DNA from 3 places in the Halobacillus litoralis genome. Region 1 is predicted to be linked to each of the others. Evidence: riboswitches for the same ligand, from Rfam matches in the RefSeq annotation. Region 1 holds a riboswitch; each other region holds the start of a gene.
What was found. A riboswitch is a leader RNA that binds a small molecule or an ion and turns the genes downstream of it on or off. The one in region 1 is predicted to bind S-adenosylmethionine.
Positions count from the first base shown of each region.

Region 2: another riboswitch for S-adenosylmethionine. It lies ahead of LC065_RS06395 (O-acetylhomoserine aminocarboxypropyltransferase/cysteine synthase family protein); the one in region 1 lies ahead of LC065_RS09655 (methionine ABC transporter ATP-binding protein).
Region 3: another riboswitch for S-adenosylmethionine. It lies ahead of LC065_RS15830 (sulfite exporter TauE/SafE family protein); the one in region 1 lies ahead of LC065_RS09655 (methionine ABC transporter ATP-binding protein).

Region 1 covers NZ_CP129016.1:1,919,140-1,924,482, forward strand. Annotated here, with positions in the region: gene gcvH (glycine cleavage system protein GcvH) at 1-378, shown strand, start outside; gene LC065_RS09640 (toprim domain-containing protein) at 501-848, shown strand; gene LC065_RS09645 (thioredoxin family protein) at 860-1,171, shown strand; gene LC065_RS09650 (TlpA family protein disulfide reductase) at 1,311-1,733, opposite strand; SAM riboswitch class I at 1,824-1,930, shown strand; SAM riboswitch class I at 2,157-2,265, shown strand; gene LC065_RS09655 (methionine ABC transporter ATP-binding protein) at 2,348-3,373, shown strand; gene LC065_RS09660 (methionine ABC transporter permease) at 3,366-4,034, shown strand; gene LC065_RS09665 (MetQ/NlpA family ABC transporter substrate-binding protein) at 4,058-4,915, shown strand; gene LC065_RS09670 (carboxymuconolactone decarboxylase family protein) at 4,982-5,343, shown strand, end outside.
Region 2 covers NZ_CP129016.1:1,239,312-1,244,654, reverse strand. Annotated here, with positions in the region: gene LC065_RS06415 (TetR/AcrR family transcriptional regulator) at 1-798, shown strand, start outside; gene LC065_RS06410 (hypothetical protein) at 859-1,314, opposite strand; gene LC065_RS06405 (NAD(P)/FAD-dependent oxidoreductase) at 1,351-2,571, opposite strand; gene LC065_RS06400 (DUF2188 domain-containing protein) at 3,211-3,408, opposite strand; SAM riboswitch class I at 3,544-3,654, shown strand; gene LC065_RS06395 (O-acetylhomoserine aminocarboxypropyltransferase/cysteine synthase family protein) at 3,762-5,343, shown strand, end outside.
Region 3 covers NZ_CP129016.1:3,091,426-3,096,768, reverse strand. Annotated here, with positions in the region: gene LC065_RS15835 (DAK2 domain-containing protein) at 1-1,175, shown strand, start outside; gene LC065_RS15830 (sulfite exporter TauE/SafE family protein) at 1,212-2,093, opposite strand; SAM riboswitch class I at 2,212-2,308, opposite strand; SAM riboswitch class I at 2,479-2,584, shown strand; gene LC065_RS15825 (phosphoadenylyl-sulfate reductase) at 2,667-3,401, shown strand; gene sat (sulfate adenylyltransferase) at 3,415-4,554, shown strand; gene cysC (adenylyl-sulfate kinase) at 4,569-5,165, shown strand; gene cobA (uroporphyrinogen-III C-methyltransferase) at 5,179-5,343, shown strand, end outside.

The DNA.
Region 1 (5,343 bases):
GTACCTAAAGATCTGCGTTATTCTGAAGAACACGAATGGGTGAAAGAAGAAGGGGAGAAGGTTAGAGTCGGCATTACTGAATTTGCGCAATCAGAACTTGGAGATATCGTATTCGTAGAACTTCCTGAAGTTGGGGATGAACTAGAAGCGGATGAGCCATTTGGCAGCGTAGAATCTGTCAAGACAGTTTCTGAACTTTATGCCCCTCTTAGTGGTACAGTTGTAGAAGTAAACGAAGACCTGGAAGACAGTCCGGAGTTTGTAAATGAATCCCCTTACGATAAAGCATGGATGGTTGTTGTTGAACCAAGTAACAACTCTCAAATCAACGACTTAATGACTCCGGAAGAATATGAAGCCATGATCGATGAAGACTAATAAAAGTGCATTGGACAGGCAGGGCTTTAAGAAACCTTGTCTGACATGATCGCGTTTGATCTTAATCATGTTCAGACCATGCCTGATTGGCATGGTCTGTTTCTATATAGTAGGTGATGAAGATGGATGGAGAACGAATCGTCATTGTTGAAGGAATCACGGACAAGAAGAAATTGAATAAAGTTCTTGATGAAGAGATTGAAATCATCTGCACCCATGGTACTTTAGGAATCGAGCGCATGGAAGAAATGATATTTGATCATAACTTAGATGATCGAACAGTGTATATTTTAGTAGATGAAGATGACTCTGGCTACAAATTAAGAAAACAATTGACTGAAGAGCTTCCTCACGCCGAGCATATCTATATAGATAAGGCTTTCAGGGAAGTGGCAGCTACCCCGGAACCTGAATTGGCAAGAGCCTTACTTAGTAGACATTTCAATGTAAAGTCGATCTATTTAATTTAGGAGGAAGACTTTTGCAGGAAATAAAAACAACAGAAGTAAAGAAGCTCTTCAATACTCCACAAAGGACCCTCATATTCGTTCACAGCCCTTTTTGTGCAACTTGTCATTTAGCACGTCAAATGCTTACAACACTTGAAGCTGTTTTTAATAGAGAAGTTTTTATGGAAATGAATGCTTCTCTACACCCCGAGTGGATGCAGCATTATAAGATAAAAAGTGTTCCGTGTCTTCTAGTGACCAGTGGAGGAGAGGTAGAAGAAAAGATTTATGCGTTTCACTCTGTTTCCTATATGTATGAGAAAGTAGTCAATTTTGTTGAATAGTGTTTATATTTCCCAGGAAATGACCGCTAGTGTAGAATTGAAAAATTCTCTTTAATACTTAAGTGAGATGTGGAAGTTATTCAATAATAAAAAAGAGAGCCAAGGCGTTGCAACGCCTTGGCTCTCTTTTTTATGAGAATTATACGATTTCTCCTAATTTGCTAACAATATCTAAAAAAGAGGCCTGATCGCCAAAATTAGCATGGATATCTCCTTGTTGATCAATGATGATGGTGGAAGGAACACCATGACAATTGTAGAGGTCATAAACGGAGCATCCATCATCAGAAAGAGTAGGTTGTGTTAAAAACTTTTCGTTGAATTCAATGCTTTCCTCTATATTCCGCTCCCTTCCAGTTACATTGATCGTCATCATTTTTACTTTGTCATGGTCCATCGTTTTGTACAGTTGTTCTTTCATAGGTAAGTCTTTTCCACAATCGGGACACCATGAAGCCCAAAAGGTCAAGACAATAACTTTCCCTAAGTCTTCCTCAAGTTTATAAATAGAAGAGTGGTCGTTAATATAAGGTAGTTCAAATAAAGGGGCTTGTTTACTCAAGGTCATTCTCCTTTTATTTATCGAAGGTTATGGATTGACGCTCATCTATTCCCCATGCTAACATAATTATTAATTTCATATCGACATCTTCACTTATCCAGAGTGGCGGAGGGACTGGCCCTACGATGCCCGGCAACCGGCAGGTACACTGCACGGTGCTAATTCCTGCGAAGTCTTATGACTTTGATAGATGAGAAATGTAAAAACGACAAATCTCTTCTATTAAAGAAGGGATTTTTTTATTGTTTAAATTGATGGAGTATTGGATGTTTTGTGTGGATGATGTAAGGATTTTTTTAGTGCATGTGGATTTTATTTTTCTGAACAATCTGTTTATGAGTTGACACAAAATTCGTACGGTGCTAAAATCCTCTTTGTACTACTTAAACGAGTTAAAGCAATAATAAATTAATAGATTAAAATCTCTTATCCAGAGTGGCGGAGGGACTGGCCCGATGATGCCCGGCAACCGGCAATACTGTTTTGCTCAGGTGCCAAATCCTGCAAAGTATAAAGCTTTGACAGATGAGAGAACAGATTTTTAGGTATGAATAAAAACGCCATTCTGTTCTCAAGACAGAATGGCGTTTTTTTTGGAAGTGGAGGGAAACAGCATGATTAAAATTAAAGGACTATCTAAGATATTCCACACGAAAGATCAGGATGTACGCGCAGTGGATGATTTAAGTCTTAATATTAACAAAGGAGAAATTTATGGGGTCATCGGCTATAGTGGGGCCGGTAAAAGTACATTCATTCGTTTACTGAACCGGTTGGAAGATCCCACAGAAGGAAGTGTTCTTGTCGATGAACAGGAACTTACGTCTTTAAGCAAAGGGAAATTAAGGTTGGCCAGACAAGAAATCGGAATGATCTTCCAGCATTTCAATTTGCTCTGGTCACGAACCGTTCATGATAACATCGCTTTTCCTTTAGAAATTGCAGGGATCCCAAAAGCAGAAAGGCAAAAACGTGTCGATGAATTGATAGAATTGGTGGGGTTAAAAGGCCGAGGGGGTTCTTATCCATCCCAATTGAGCGGTGGACAGAAGCAAAGAGTGGGAATAGCCAGAGCGCTCGCAAACAACCCTAAAGTTCTTTTATGTGATGAAGCCACATCCGCGTTGGACCCTGAGACGACGGATTCGATTCTTGATCTTCTGGTGGATATCAACGAAAAGCTCGGACTTACGATTGTTCTCATTACACATGAAATGCACGTCATTCGCAAAATTTGTCATCAGGTGGCGGTTATGGAAGATGGAAAGATTGTTGAACAAGGAGAAGTGCTGGATGTCTTTCTTCATCCTCAAAAACCGGTTACGAAGAAGTTTGTGGATCAAGTAATGGGGGACCCGGAAAAAGAGACGTCCCTGCAGGTGATCAAAGATAATTATCGGTCCGGAGAAATCATACGTCTTCACTTTGTGGGAGAAAGTACAAATCAGGCATTAATTAGTGATTTATCAAGGAAGTTTGAAGTGGATGTCAATATTCTTCATGGAAAGATTACCCAGACACAGAAGGGGGCGTATGGGACAATGTTTGTTCAGTTTGACGGAGATCAAACAGAAGTCCAACGTGCCATTGAATATATTGAATCAACATCTGTAGAAGTGGAGGTGAATCCACATGTTTAATCAATGGTTTCCGAACGTAAGAATGGAAGACATGATTACAGCTACAAACGAAACCCTTTATATGACGCTGGTTTCTGTCGCTGGGACATTCGTTTTAGGTTTGCTTTTGGGGCTCCTCCTTTACTTGACTGGGCCCGGTGGGATTTGGTCAAATAAAACGTTGAATTGGATCACTGCTTCCATCGTTAACGTATTTAGAGCGATCCCTTTTATCATTCTTATATTGTTATTGTTCCCGTTTACTGATTTTCTGTTGGGGACCATTCGAGGACCGCAAGCAGCATTACCTGCACTGATTATTGGGGGGGCGCCATTTTATGCCCGTCTGGTGGAAATTGCTTTGAAAGAAGTTGATAAAGGTGTCGTGGAAGCAGCAAAATCAATGGGGGCGAAGTATTCCACCATCATTTTCAAAGTATTGCTTCCAGAATCGATGCCAGCTCTAATATCAGGGATTACCGTAACAGCTATCGCATTAATTGGATATACCGCAGTAGCCGGTGCAATCGGATCTGGTGGTCTTGGAGATTTTGCCTATTTCTACGGGTTCCAAAGAAGTAACTTTGATGTTGTATTCATTTGTACCATCTTAATCATATTCATTGTGTTTATATTCCAATTCATCGGAGATGCCATCTCACGGAAATTGGATAAAAGATAAAAAATAAAAGGGAGAGAATGAAAATGAAAAAAATCTGGACAAGTTTAATTGCTGCTTTGCTTATCGTTGTTCTCGCAGCTTGCGGATCATCGAGTGAGGATGAAAATACATCAGGATCTGAAGGTGAAGAAGGTGGAACCAAAGAGATAAAGGTAGGAGCTACCAGTGTTCCTCATGCTGAAGTCCTTGAAAAAGCAAAACCTTTGCTTGAAGAAGAGGGCATTACGTTAGAGATTGAAGAATATCAGGATTACATTTTACCGAACCAAGACTTAGATGAAGGCCGTATTGACGCGAACTATTTCCAAACGATCCCTTATATGGAGATCCAAGAGGAAGAGAAAGGGTATGACTTTGCCAACCTTGGGGGTATCCATATTGAGCCTATCGGAGTTTATTCTCAAAAGTATGAAAGCCTGGAAGACGTTGAAGAAGGTACGACACTAGTAATGAGTCGTTCGGTCTCCACTCACGGTCGAATTCTATCGCTCTTAGAAAAAGAGGGACTGATTAAATTGGATGAAAGCGTTGAAAAAGTAGATGCTACCGTACAGGATATTGTAGAAAATCCTAAAAACATCGAATTCGATACAGGAGTAGATGCAGCTAACCTTCCACAAGTTTATCAACGTGAAGAAGACGTGCTTGTAGCGATCAATACGAACTATGCCATTGAAGCGGGACTGTCTCCTAGCGAAGATTCAATTATTCTGGAGGAATCTGATTCTCCTTACGTGAACGTTGTTGCTGCTAATAGTGAAGATAAAGACAATGAAGCATTGAATACACTTGTAGAAGTTCTTCGTTCTGAAGAGATCGTGAACTTCATAAAAGAAGAATATGACGGTGCTGTTGTGCCGGTATCAAGTGATGCTGAATAACGGATAAAATGGGTGACTGCGGTTTATACTAACCGCAGTCACTTATTTTTATTGGGAGGTTTTCATATGCAGGAGCAAAATATGACGTGGACGCAAACGTATTTACATGATTATAAAGAAGGAATGGGAGCCTTCAGAGAGCACATGCCGGAAGTTTCTCATAAGTTCGATGAATTTACACAAGAATGTTTTAAAGCTGGAGAACTATCTAAAAAAGAGAAGCAATTGATGGCATTAGGAATCAGCATTGTTGCACAGGATGAGTATTGTATGATCTATCACACGAAAGGCTGTGTCGATCAGGGCGCAACAGAAAAGGAAATATTGGAAGCTTGTGGTGTTGCAGCTGCATTTGGAGGGGGAGCGGCTTTAAGTCAGGCCGTCACACTTGTACAGGATGCATACATGGATTTGACGACTACGGTCAA
Region 2 (5,343 bases), 680 kb from region 1:
GCCAAAAAAGGATTCAGCTCTACTTCCGTTCAGGAAATCGCAAGTGCATGCGGAATATCCAAAGGAGCATTCTATCTCCATTTCAAATCGAAAGATGCTTTGCTGCTCGACATTTTCAATTATTATTATCAACGGATTCAGACGCGCATTGACGAAATTCAAAAGCTCGATGCTGATGATCGTACTAAGTTTAAGAAACAATTGCAGGTCACATTCGAAGAACTAGCCGATCACCGTGAATTCATCATTATGCAAATCCGTGAACAAGCCATTCCCTTTAATGAAAACATTGAACAATTCCTCACTCAGATGCGTGTGAACTCCTATCTTTTCTACAAAACCCACTTGCAAAACATCTATCAGGAGCGGGTGAGTGAAACCGGATGGGAGGTCAGCCTGATCCTGCAGGGAATGTTCAAAGGGTATATGGATCTAATCATTATTGAAGGGGCTGATTTAGACCTCGAGGCCCTAACGGAAGCGATGTTACGCAGAACAGACTACATTGTCGAAGGTTTTGAAAAGAGTGGTGACCAACCAGTCATAACGGAAGGAACCATGCGCCAGCTCTTACCTGCTACCTTCTATGGAAAAGAAAAAGAGCGATTGCTATCTAGTTTAGAGGAACTAGCCAACGAAGGAGACCAGGAGATTAAAGATACGGTGCATGTCCTGACTGAAGAGATGAAGAAGGAACAGCCTCGATCTGCCATTTTAAAGGGAATGATGGCAAACCTCGAAGGTTCCTCACTTTACACCGAAACGATCGCCAGCATCAAAAAATACTATCAATTATAAAAAGAGTCTCCCAATTCTATGGTTATATAAAAAGCTCAGGCATCTGGCCTGAGCTTTTTGTTATACACGTTCTGCTTCTAGTACTTCATCGAGAATTGGATAGACAGCTTCTACGCCTTCTTCTGCGACTAAACAAGCTACACCAAGCGGGGTTTCCCAAAAGGAATCAGGAATATAAGGGTTTTTAAGCCCTGCCGGCTGGTAAAGTGAACGGTAGATGCGGTTCAAATGCTGACGTGTCTCTTCAGGATCTCTTTCTTTTTCACCACGGGCAATTAAGAACACGTAGCGCATCGACTGAAACAAGTTGTCTCCTGGCATGAACGTATATTCCTTAAAGAACTTCAGCTGTTCCTGCGCTTTTTCCTTCAAACCCGATTGGACAGCCAAATCATCGAGATGTTGTTGCAAATGGTTGTGCACCTGTTGGAAAACTCTCCGTTTTTCATCCTGCATGACTTTATCATTATAGATTTCCTGCAATTTTGTAAATGCGGTTTCTTTCGTCCATTCCATCTTGATCACCTCATTACCTACATTCTACTTTTATCGCTAGGATTCCTTTTTAAATCCGAACTGTTCTGCTTCCATTTGCATCGCTGTATGAAGAAGAGGAAAATCTGCAGCATCATTTTCTAAATGACGGGATAAATTGGGGACCAGTTTGTTCCATACCATTGGATTTGCTGCCATCGATTGAAACAAAGCCAATTCATTATCTGTCCATTTTCTTAAGGACTGGATGTAATGAAGGGTCATTTGGAAACCAGGGAAAAGCTGCTCGTCCCTCTTCCTTGCGAACTCCTCCATTGCTTCATCCACCGTTACTCCTTCATCGATCTTCAAGCAGGCATCGGCCAATAAGAATGACTGCATAAATGCATCATTGATCCCTAACCCTGTACTCGGGTCTTTGCTGTGGCCAGCATCTCCGATCAATGCCCAGCCATCACCATACGCCGTTCGGAAAAAGTTCGGCATGCCTGGTGTTCCAATGATCTTCCCTTGAAGCTTGGCACCTTTCATTCTTTCCTTCATTCCGTACATTTGATCAAACGTTTGTTTAAACGATTCTTCCGGGTTTTTCATCATCGATTTGAATTCTTCTGGATGGATTTCTATGCCCAGGCAGTCTCGGTTGGGCTCCATTGGAAAAACAAAGCCAATTCGACCTTCATGAAGAAAGATCTCTGTAGCAGGTTCCGGTAAAGGCTCTACCCCCTCAAAATACCCGTAGACGACCGGGCGCAAAGGCTTGGTTTCTTCATACTTCTCTGCACCTGTCCAATGAGCAATGTTCGAGTTTTTCCCATCAGCCCCAACGATCAAATCAGCATAGAAATCTTGTGGGCTCCCTTTTTCTATTAGACTGACGCCAACGACCTTCTCCTCTTCCCAGATCAATTCTCGTGCCGCGGTATCGGGTTTGAAATGGACGGATGGGAAAGTGACCGCTCGATCAATCAGCATGGAGTCGAGCTTGTCTCTTCTTGGAATGATGGTATAGGACGTCCTTGGTCCTTCTACGAAACTGCTCCCAATATAGGTCCTCATTCTCGTTACTTTTCTCAAACCCGACTCTTCGAGTTGCTTAAGCACGCCTAATTTTTCTAAGAATCCTGTGTGGGACATAAAATGAGTGGATAATGTATTACTTGGAAAACTGGCTTTATCAACAAGGAGGACCTTCTTCCCCATTTCTCCTAACAATATAGCTAAACTTGCGCCGGCTACACGTGCACCGACGATAATGACATCATAATGAGCATTCATGATTGCACACACCTTCACGTATCGTTTACCTCCATCATAACTGGAGTACCACGAAAACTCTAGAGTGGTCAGTTGTAGATAAGCTCCCTTCAGTTGGAGACTCAGTTCGAGATGTTTCCGTGGTTCGTTGCCATAATAAGCGCTAGGGGTGGTTGGGAAGCCGCTCGCTTTCCTGCGGGGATGACGGCAAGCCTCCTCCAGCTCCGCTCTGTGGGGTCTAGCCAGCCAATCCATTCCCGCGGGAGTCTCGCAGCTTCCCAACCACCCCATTCGATGAATGTGAGAAACGAACCCCTTTACCCATTTGGATTGTCTTCCACTATACTACTGTTATAAGCATAAAGCGCCCTGTATCAAGCTAAATAACTGCATATTCTAGAAGTGGTTTCGAGACACTCATACGGCCAAGGGGCGGAGGGAAACGGTGAGACTCCTATGGGACGTGTGGGACAGGTGAGACCCCGCAGGACGAAGTCCGAGGAGGCTCACCGCCCGCCCCATGGAAAGCGAACGGTTTCCCGGAGCCCCTAAACGCACACAAACATCTCGAAACTGAGCCTTCAACAATCCTGCCATATACTTTAATAACTGATTATAGATAATTGCACATAAAAAAACTCCCGCGGTGGGGAGTTTTAGTTAGTAGGTGCGCTCTTCTTCAACTTCATGGTTTTGATCCAAGATTTGAAGTTTGCTCGGTTTGTTTTCCTTTGCGATTTCTTCTGCTTTAGCAACCGCAGTATCACGCTCATCATAAAGATCTGTCGGAGCGACATCTTCAATTTTTACAAACCAGCCGGTTACATCTTTATTAGGTACAACACTATATTGTTTCATGAACTTCACTCCTATCTCATAGACTTAATTATCCATTCCCACAGCTAGGAGGGTTCAAACGTATCAAAATTGTTTGACAATGAGAAAAGACGCCTTTATAATTTCAAACAAGTCAGAAAAATTGAATAAAAACAACTCTTATCGAGAGCGGCAGAGGGACTAGGCCCTACGACGCCCGGCAACCTTCAAGGTATTACCTTGAAAAGGTGCTACATCCTACAGATCACATGATCTGAAAGATAAGGGGAGGTATGAGATACATAAAGCCCTCTTCTTACTTACAGAAGAGGGCTTTTCGTTTTCCCTCTTCTACAAAGTGGATGCCCTAGAAAAAAGCAGAGGAGGAACTTTTCATGAGTACACCATTCCATACGTTCGGTCCTGAAACGAATTTGCTTCACGGCGGTCAAGAACCGGATCCAGCTACAGGGTCCCGCGCTGTACCGATTTATCAGACGACATCGTATGTTTTCAATGATACGGAACATGCTCAAAATCTTTTTTCGCTTGCGGAACCTGGAAACATTTATTCACGCATCGGAAACCCGACCGTCGATGTATTTGAACAACGACTCGCTCTTCTTGAGGACGGGGCCGCGGCGGTGGCGACAGCATCAGGTATGTCTGCGATCACGATGGCTATTCTGAATGTCGCTAAAGCCGGTGATGATATTGTGACTTCAACAAACCTCTATGGAGGGACCTACAATTTGTTTGTCCACACCCTCCCCCGCTATGGGATCAATGTCCATTTTGTTGAAGAAGATGATCCGGAATCATTCGCCAAGGCGATTACTCCTCATACAAAAGCGATTTTTGCTGAAACGATCGGTAATCCGAGCTTGAATGTATTGGACATTGAAGCGATTGCAGATGTCGCTCATGACCACCACATCCCTCTCATCATTGATAATACATTCGCTACCCCATATGTCTGTAGACCGATTGATTGGGGTGCTGACATCGTAGTGCACTCGGCCACTAAATGGATTGGCGGACATGGCACGGCTATTGGAGGTGTTGTCGTTGATAGTGGACGTTTCAACTGGAATCATGAAAAATTCCCAGGATTTACGGAGCCTGATGAAAGCTATAACGGCATCCGATTCGGGATCGATGTAGGTCCCGCTGCTTTCGCCATAAAATTACGCGTACAGCTGCTTCGAGACATAGGGGCATGTCTCAGCCCACAAAACGCTTTCTTACTTTTGCAGGGTTTGGAAACTTTACACTTGCGAGTGAAAACACATGCCGATCAGGCTTTGGAAATTGCCGAATATTTGAACCATCACGAAGGGGTTGAATGGGTGAATTATCCAGGCTTGAAGGATCACCCCACTTATTCCCTGGCAAAAAAATATTTCCACTACGGTCATGGATCGATCGTTGTTTTCGGAATTAAAGGAGGGCGTGAAGCAGGACGCAAACTAATTGATCAAAGCACCATCTGGTCGCATGTAGCAAACGTCGGAGATGCTAAATCTTTAATCATCCACCCGGCCTCTACAACCCACCAGCAATTAAGCGATGAAAACTTGAGTAAATCAGGTGTAACAGAAGAACTTGTCCGCTTGTCTGTCGGGTTAGAGTCTGTAGAAGATTTAATTCAGGACCTGGACAACGCCATTTTCCACGCCACTGGATATAAGAAACCCTACGGGAAAGGCAAGCATGTGGCAGAGCCTGTTTTATCTTCCTCCCTGGATCGTTCGAACGGGGAATTGAGAAAAAGAGTAATCGGAATTGTTGGCTCAAGTGCTCTTCTTGTAGAGCAGAGCAAGCTGGAAAGACTGGGATTCGAAGTTGTTACCTTCTCTCACATTGAAGATCTTCAAAAAGTAACGAATGTCAACTGGGATATTGTCTATGTGGAGGAAGCAAATGAGGATGTCTTGAACATAGCGAAGGAAGTTAAACCAACCCTTCTATGGTCAC
Region 3 (5,343 bases), 1.2 Mb from region 1:
CGAAAAAATCATTGAAGCACACACCTGAACTGCTTCCAGTATTAAAAGAAGTAGGTGTGGTAGATAGTGGTGGCCAGGGTCTTGTCACGATTTATGAAGGTTTCCTCGCCAACTTAAAAGGGGAAGAACTTCCTGATCTTGAGGATACAGTATCGATGGATGACATGGTCAGCGCTGAGCACCACAAGTTAAATCAGGACTTCATGAATACAGAAGATATAGAGTTTGGCTATTGCACAGAATTCATGGTCAAATTTGAGGAAGATAAACTTGCTGAACATCCATATGATGAAGAAGCTTTTCGAAATGAGCTCAGTGAACTGGGAGATTCTCTGCTTGTCGTCTCTGATGAAGACTTGATCAAAGTCCATGTACACGTGGAATACCCAGGTGAAGCCATGACTTTGGGGCAAAGATACGGAAGCCTTGTCAATATGAAGATCGAGAATATGCGTGAGCAGCATACGTCGATCGTTGGTGACAAAAAGAAAGCCAAGCCCAAATCAGAGGAAAAAGCAGAGTACGGAATCGTGACGGTAAGCATGGGAGACGGAATCAAAAAATTGTTTGAGAGTCTTGGAGCTACTGTTGTTATTCAGGGCGGTCAAACCATGAACCCAAGTACTCAAGATCTTTCGGAAGCGATTAAAGAAGCACATGCGAAACGTGTAATCATCTTGCCGAATAACAAGAATATCGTCATGGCTGCTGAACAAGCGGCGGAATTAGCAGATGTAGAGGTTGCTGTCATTCCATCGAAAACCATTCCTCAAGGAATGAGCGCACTTCTTGGATTCAACCCGGAAGCAGACCTTGATGCGAATAAAGAAGAAATGCTCAGCCTTATGTCTGAAGTGAAAACAGGACAAATTACGTATGCCGTCAGAGATACGCAAATTGATGGGTTGGATATCTCCAAAGGCCACTTCATGGGAATTGCCGATGGTAAAATCTCAGCTACAGACAAAAATGCTTTGACGACGGCTAAAACGTTGTTGAACCAAATGATCGATGAAGATGAAGATGAAATTCTGACTATCTTGACTGGTGAAGAAGCCGACGAAAAAGAGATCGCAGAACTTGAGTCATTCATTGAAGAAACATACGAAGATTTGGAAGTGGAAATCCACAATGGTGGACAGCCAATATACTCCTATATCTTCTCAATAGAATAAATCGTTCTGAAACGCAGCTCCTGGAGCTGCGTTTTTTTATGTTTGCTTTTGAACCATCTTGACTCGAAGGTGATTTTTTATTGAAACAAAGACGATTAAGAGATAGCCGGAGATCAGTAAAGTGTAGACAAACATTAATGTCGAATCACTGACTTGGATGGAAGATAATAAAGTCCTTGCATTAGTAAGGATAATAAAACCTCCAGCTAATACTCCAAGAATAGCAGAAGGAAGGATTTTGACAAGCCAGGCGGCAATGGGTGCTGCTATAACACCACCAATAACGAACGATGCAATGAGTAGCCAGCTGAATGAATGATGCCCTAAAAAGATTAAGAAACCAGCCGTTGCTGAAATCGTTACCAGAAATTCGCTTGTATCCACTGTTCCAATGACTTTTCTAGGAGCAATTCCCGATTGAGAAAGAAGCGCGGGAGTATTCACCGGTCCCCATCCTCCCCCGCCGACACTATCCAAAAAGCCTCCTGCTATTCCAAGTGGCAAGAGGAAACGTTTGTTTACTGACTTTTTTTCATTAACGTGAGTTTTTCTCGAGAAGCATAGAAAACGAACTACGATATAAACCCCTAGTGTGAGTAGGAATATGGATATGTACGGTCTTATGAATTCCCCTGGGATATAGCTTAAAAATGCGGCTCCTAAAAAGGCACTGATAGCTCCATGAACGGCGATCATCATGACAAGCCGTTTGTCGATATTGCCAAACTTATAGTGGGAAAATCCTGAAACAGCCGTGGTGGCAATCTGCGACATATGAATAGAAGCCGAGGCTACAGCAGGAGCAAGTCCATACGATAAGAGGATGGTTGATGAGCTGAGTCCAAACCCCATGCCAAGTGCTCCATCCATTAATTGAGCTATAAAGCCAATCAAAGTGAAAATCGTCAATTTATGCAAAATGTACCACTCCTTTTAATCATTCCATGTTTGAAAGATATTTTATTATTCCTATGTATTTACTTGGTTTTTTAATCAAAAAAATACTCCTCCGTCTGAAAGAAGGAGGAGTAACCACACCTTATCTTTCAGCCTTTTGGCTGCTGGAATGAGCACCTTTTTCAGGTTGCTGCGGGATCTTCAGACCAGTTTCCTCCCCCGACTCTTCATAAGGATTGTATGTGTAATTGAAGAATAATTCTTAAACTAACGAACATGGTTTTGTTTGTCAATCATATAGTATAAAAAGTCAGAATTTTTTTGATTTCCCTAAAAAGGCATTGACATATGATGTTTAGGAGCATATGATTTGTATCAACTTGTTTTTCAGAAAATTTCATACTTATTCTTATCTAGAGAGGTGGAGGGACTGGCCCTTTGAAGCCTCGGCAACGGATCTATACAGGTACTGTGCCAATTCCAGCAAGTGTTAGAGCTTGAGAAGATAAGGAGAATGTAGTATACGTTTATTCGTAAATGCCTTTCTTCTTATCACGGAGAAAGGCATTTTTTCTTTTTAGAAAGGAGGAGGAAATGAAACAACCATTTGTTACCTACCAATCTTTTGAAAATCCATTTAAAGGTGATCAACTGAAAGACGACGATACGAAAGGAGCGGAGGAGGTCATTCGTTGGGCCTATACTCAATATGAGGATCTTGTGTATGCCTGCAGTTTCGGAGCAGAAGGGATCGTTCTCATCGATTTGATTTCCAAGGAGAAACCAGATGCTGAAGTCGTTTTTCTAGATACAGATCTCCATTTTCAAGAAACTTATCAACTGATAGAAAAAGTGAAAAAAAGGTATCCGAAGTTAAACATAAGGATGATAAAACCTGAAATTACGCTGGAAGAACAAGCCGGGCAGTACGGTTCCGCCCTTTGGAAACGGAATCCCGATCAATGTTGTTACATCCGTAAAATTAAACCGCTCGAAGATGCCCTTAGAGGAAGAACGGCATGGATGTCGGGGCTGAGACGTGAACAATCCCCCAGCCGTCAGAAAACGAATTTCGTAAATAAGGATGAGAGATTCAAATCCATTAAGGTATGCCCCTTGATTCACTGGTCATGGGCAGACGTATGGCAATATATCCGACTAAATAGGTTGGATTACAATGAATTGCACGATCAAAATTATCCGAGTGTGGGGTGCATCCCATGTACCGCTCCTGCTGACGACGATGGGAGGACGGGAAGATGGAAAGGGTTCAATAAATCTGAATGTGGGTTACACACGACGGATTCTTTGGGAGAGGAACATTCATAAAGGAGGAATTATTATGTCAATTATAACTCCGCACGGTGGTGCGCTTGTGAACAGGTGGAAGGACACGAGACCGGAGGAGCTGCCGGAAGATATCATAGAGCTTGATTCGATGGCCCTAAGTGATGTCGGATTAATTGCGAACGGTGCTTATAGTCCCTTAAAAGGATTTTTGAATAAGGAAGACTATGAATCTGTTGTCGATACAATGAGGTTGAAAGATGGCACACCATGGAGTATACCTATTACCCTCCCGATCACAGAAGCACAGGCCCGGACGCTTGGAAACAAAGCCCGGTTGGTCAAGGACGGTGTTGTGTATGGGACGATCAGCATAACGGATCGGTTTCAACCGGATAAGGAAAAGGAAGCTCAAAGCGTATACTTAACGACAGATCCTGCGCATCCTGGGGTGAACAAATTATACAAACGAGCAGATTGGTATGCAGCAGGAGAAATCGAGGTATTTCAAAGACCTCCTTACGAACATGGAAAAACATTTTATCTGGATCCAGAAGAAACAAGAGAGCTTTTTCAAAAACTCGGGTGGAAAAAGGTTGTTGGCTTCCAAACACGGAACCCTGTCCATAGAGCTCACGAATACATCCAAAAAGCTGCGCTGGAGACGGTGGATGGATTGTTCTTAAATCCATTGGTGGGTGAGACCAAAAGCGATGACATTCCCAGTGATGTCCGGATGAAGAGCTATCAAGTTCTTCTTGATCAATATTATCCGAAAGAAAGAGTCACCTTGGCTGTTTTCAACGCGGCGATGCGGTATGCAGGCCCGCGGGAGGCAATCTTTCATGCAATCGTCAGGAAAAATTTCGGGTGCTCTCACTTCATTGTCGGCCGAGATCACGCAGGTGTAGGGGATTACTATGGTACTTACGATGCACAAAAAATCTTCAGCCACTATGAAGATGAAGAACTTGGCATCACACCACTTTTCTTTGAACACAGTTTTTATTGCAACGCTTGCGAATCGATGGCTTCACATAAAACTTGCCCGCATGACAAACAACATCACATGATCTTGTCTGGAACGAAAGTGAGAGAGCTGCTCCGTAAAGGGGAAAAGCCGCCAAAAACGTTCAGCCGCCCTGAAGTGGTGGACGTATTAATCGAAGGAATGCAGAAAGAAACAGTGGAATAGAAAGGGTGAAAACAATGAGTGGAAATCTTACCTGGCATGAGGCATCCATTGGCAGCGAAGATTATCGCAGGAAAAATGGGCATCAAAGCGGAGTGCTCTGGTTTACAGGCCTTTCCGGTTCAGGAAAATCAAGCATTGCCAATCATTTGAATAAAGCTTTGTATGAAAAAGGTATCCAAACCTATTTGCTTGATGGGGATAATGTGAGACACGGATTGAACTCAGACCTCGGGTTTTCAGAAGCAGACAGGGAGGAGAACATCAGACGAATTGGGGAGGTAGCGAAACTCTTTGCCGATAGTGGCACCATCGTTTTGACCGCGTTCATTTCTCCTTATCAAAAAGACCGTGACCTGGTAAGGGAGTCTGTTCCGGCTGGGGATTTTATTGAAATTTATGTCGACTGTCCTTTGGAAGAGTGTGAAAACCGAGATCCCAAGGGCCTCTATAAGAAAGCTAGAAATGGAGAGATCAAAGAATTTACAGGCATTGATGCTCCTTATGAAAAACCGCTTCAACCGGAACTTTTGCTCGATTCGAAAACGTATGATGCTGAAAACTGTGCAGAACAAGTACTCAAGTTCTTACAAGATAAAAATTGGGTGGAATGAAAGGGGCCGGAAGATGACAAACGTGTATATTGTGGGAGCGGGGCCGGGAGATTATGACCTTATCACAGTGAAAGGCTTGAAAGCCATACAAAAGGCAGACGTCATTCTATATGATCGCCTGATCAATCAAGAGCTTCTGGATGAAGCGAAGGAAGGCGCGGAACTTATTTTTTGTGGC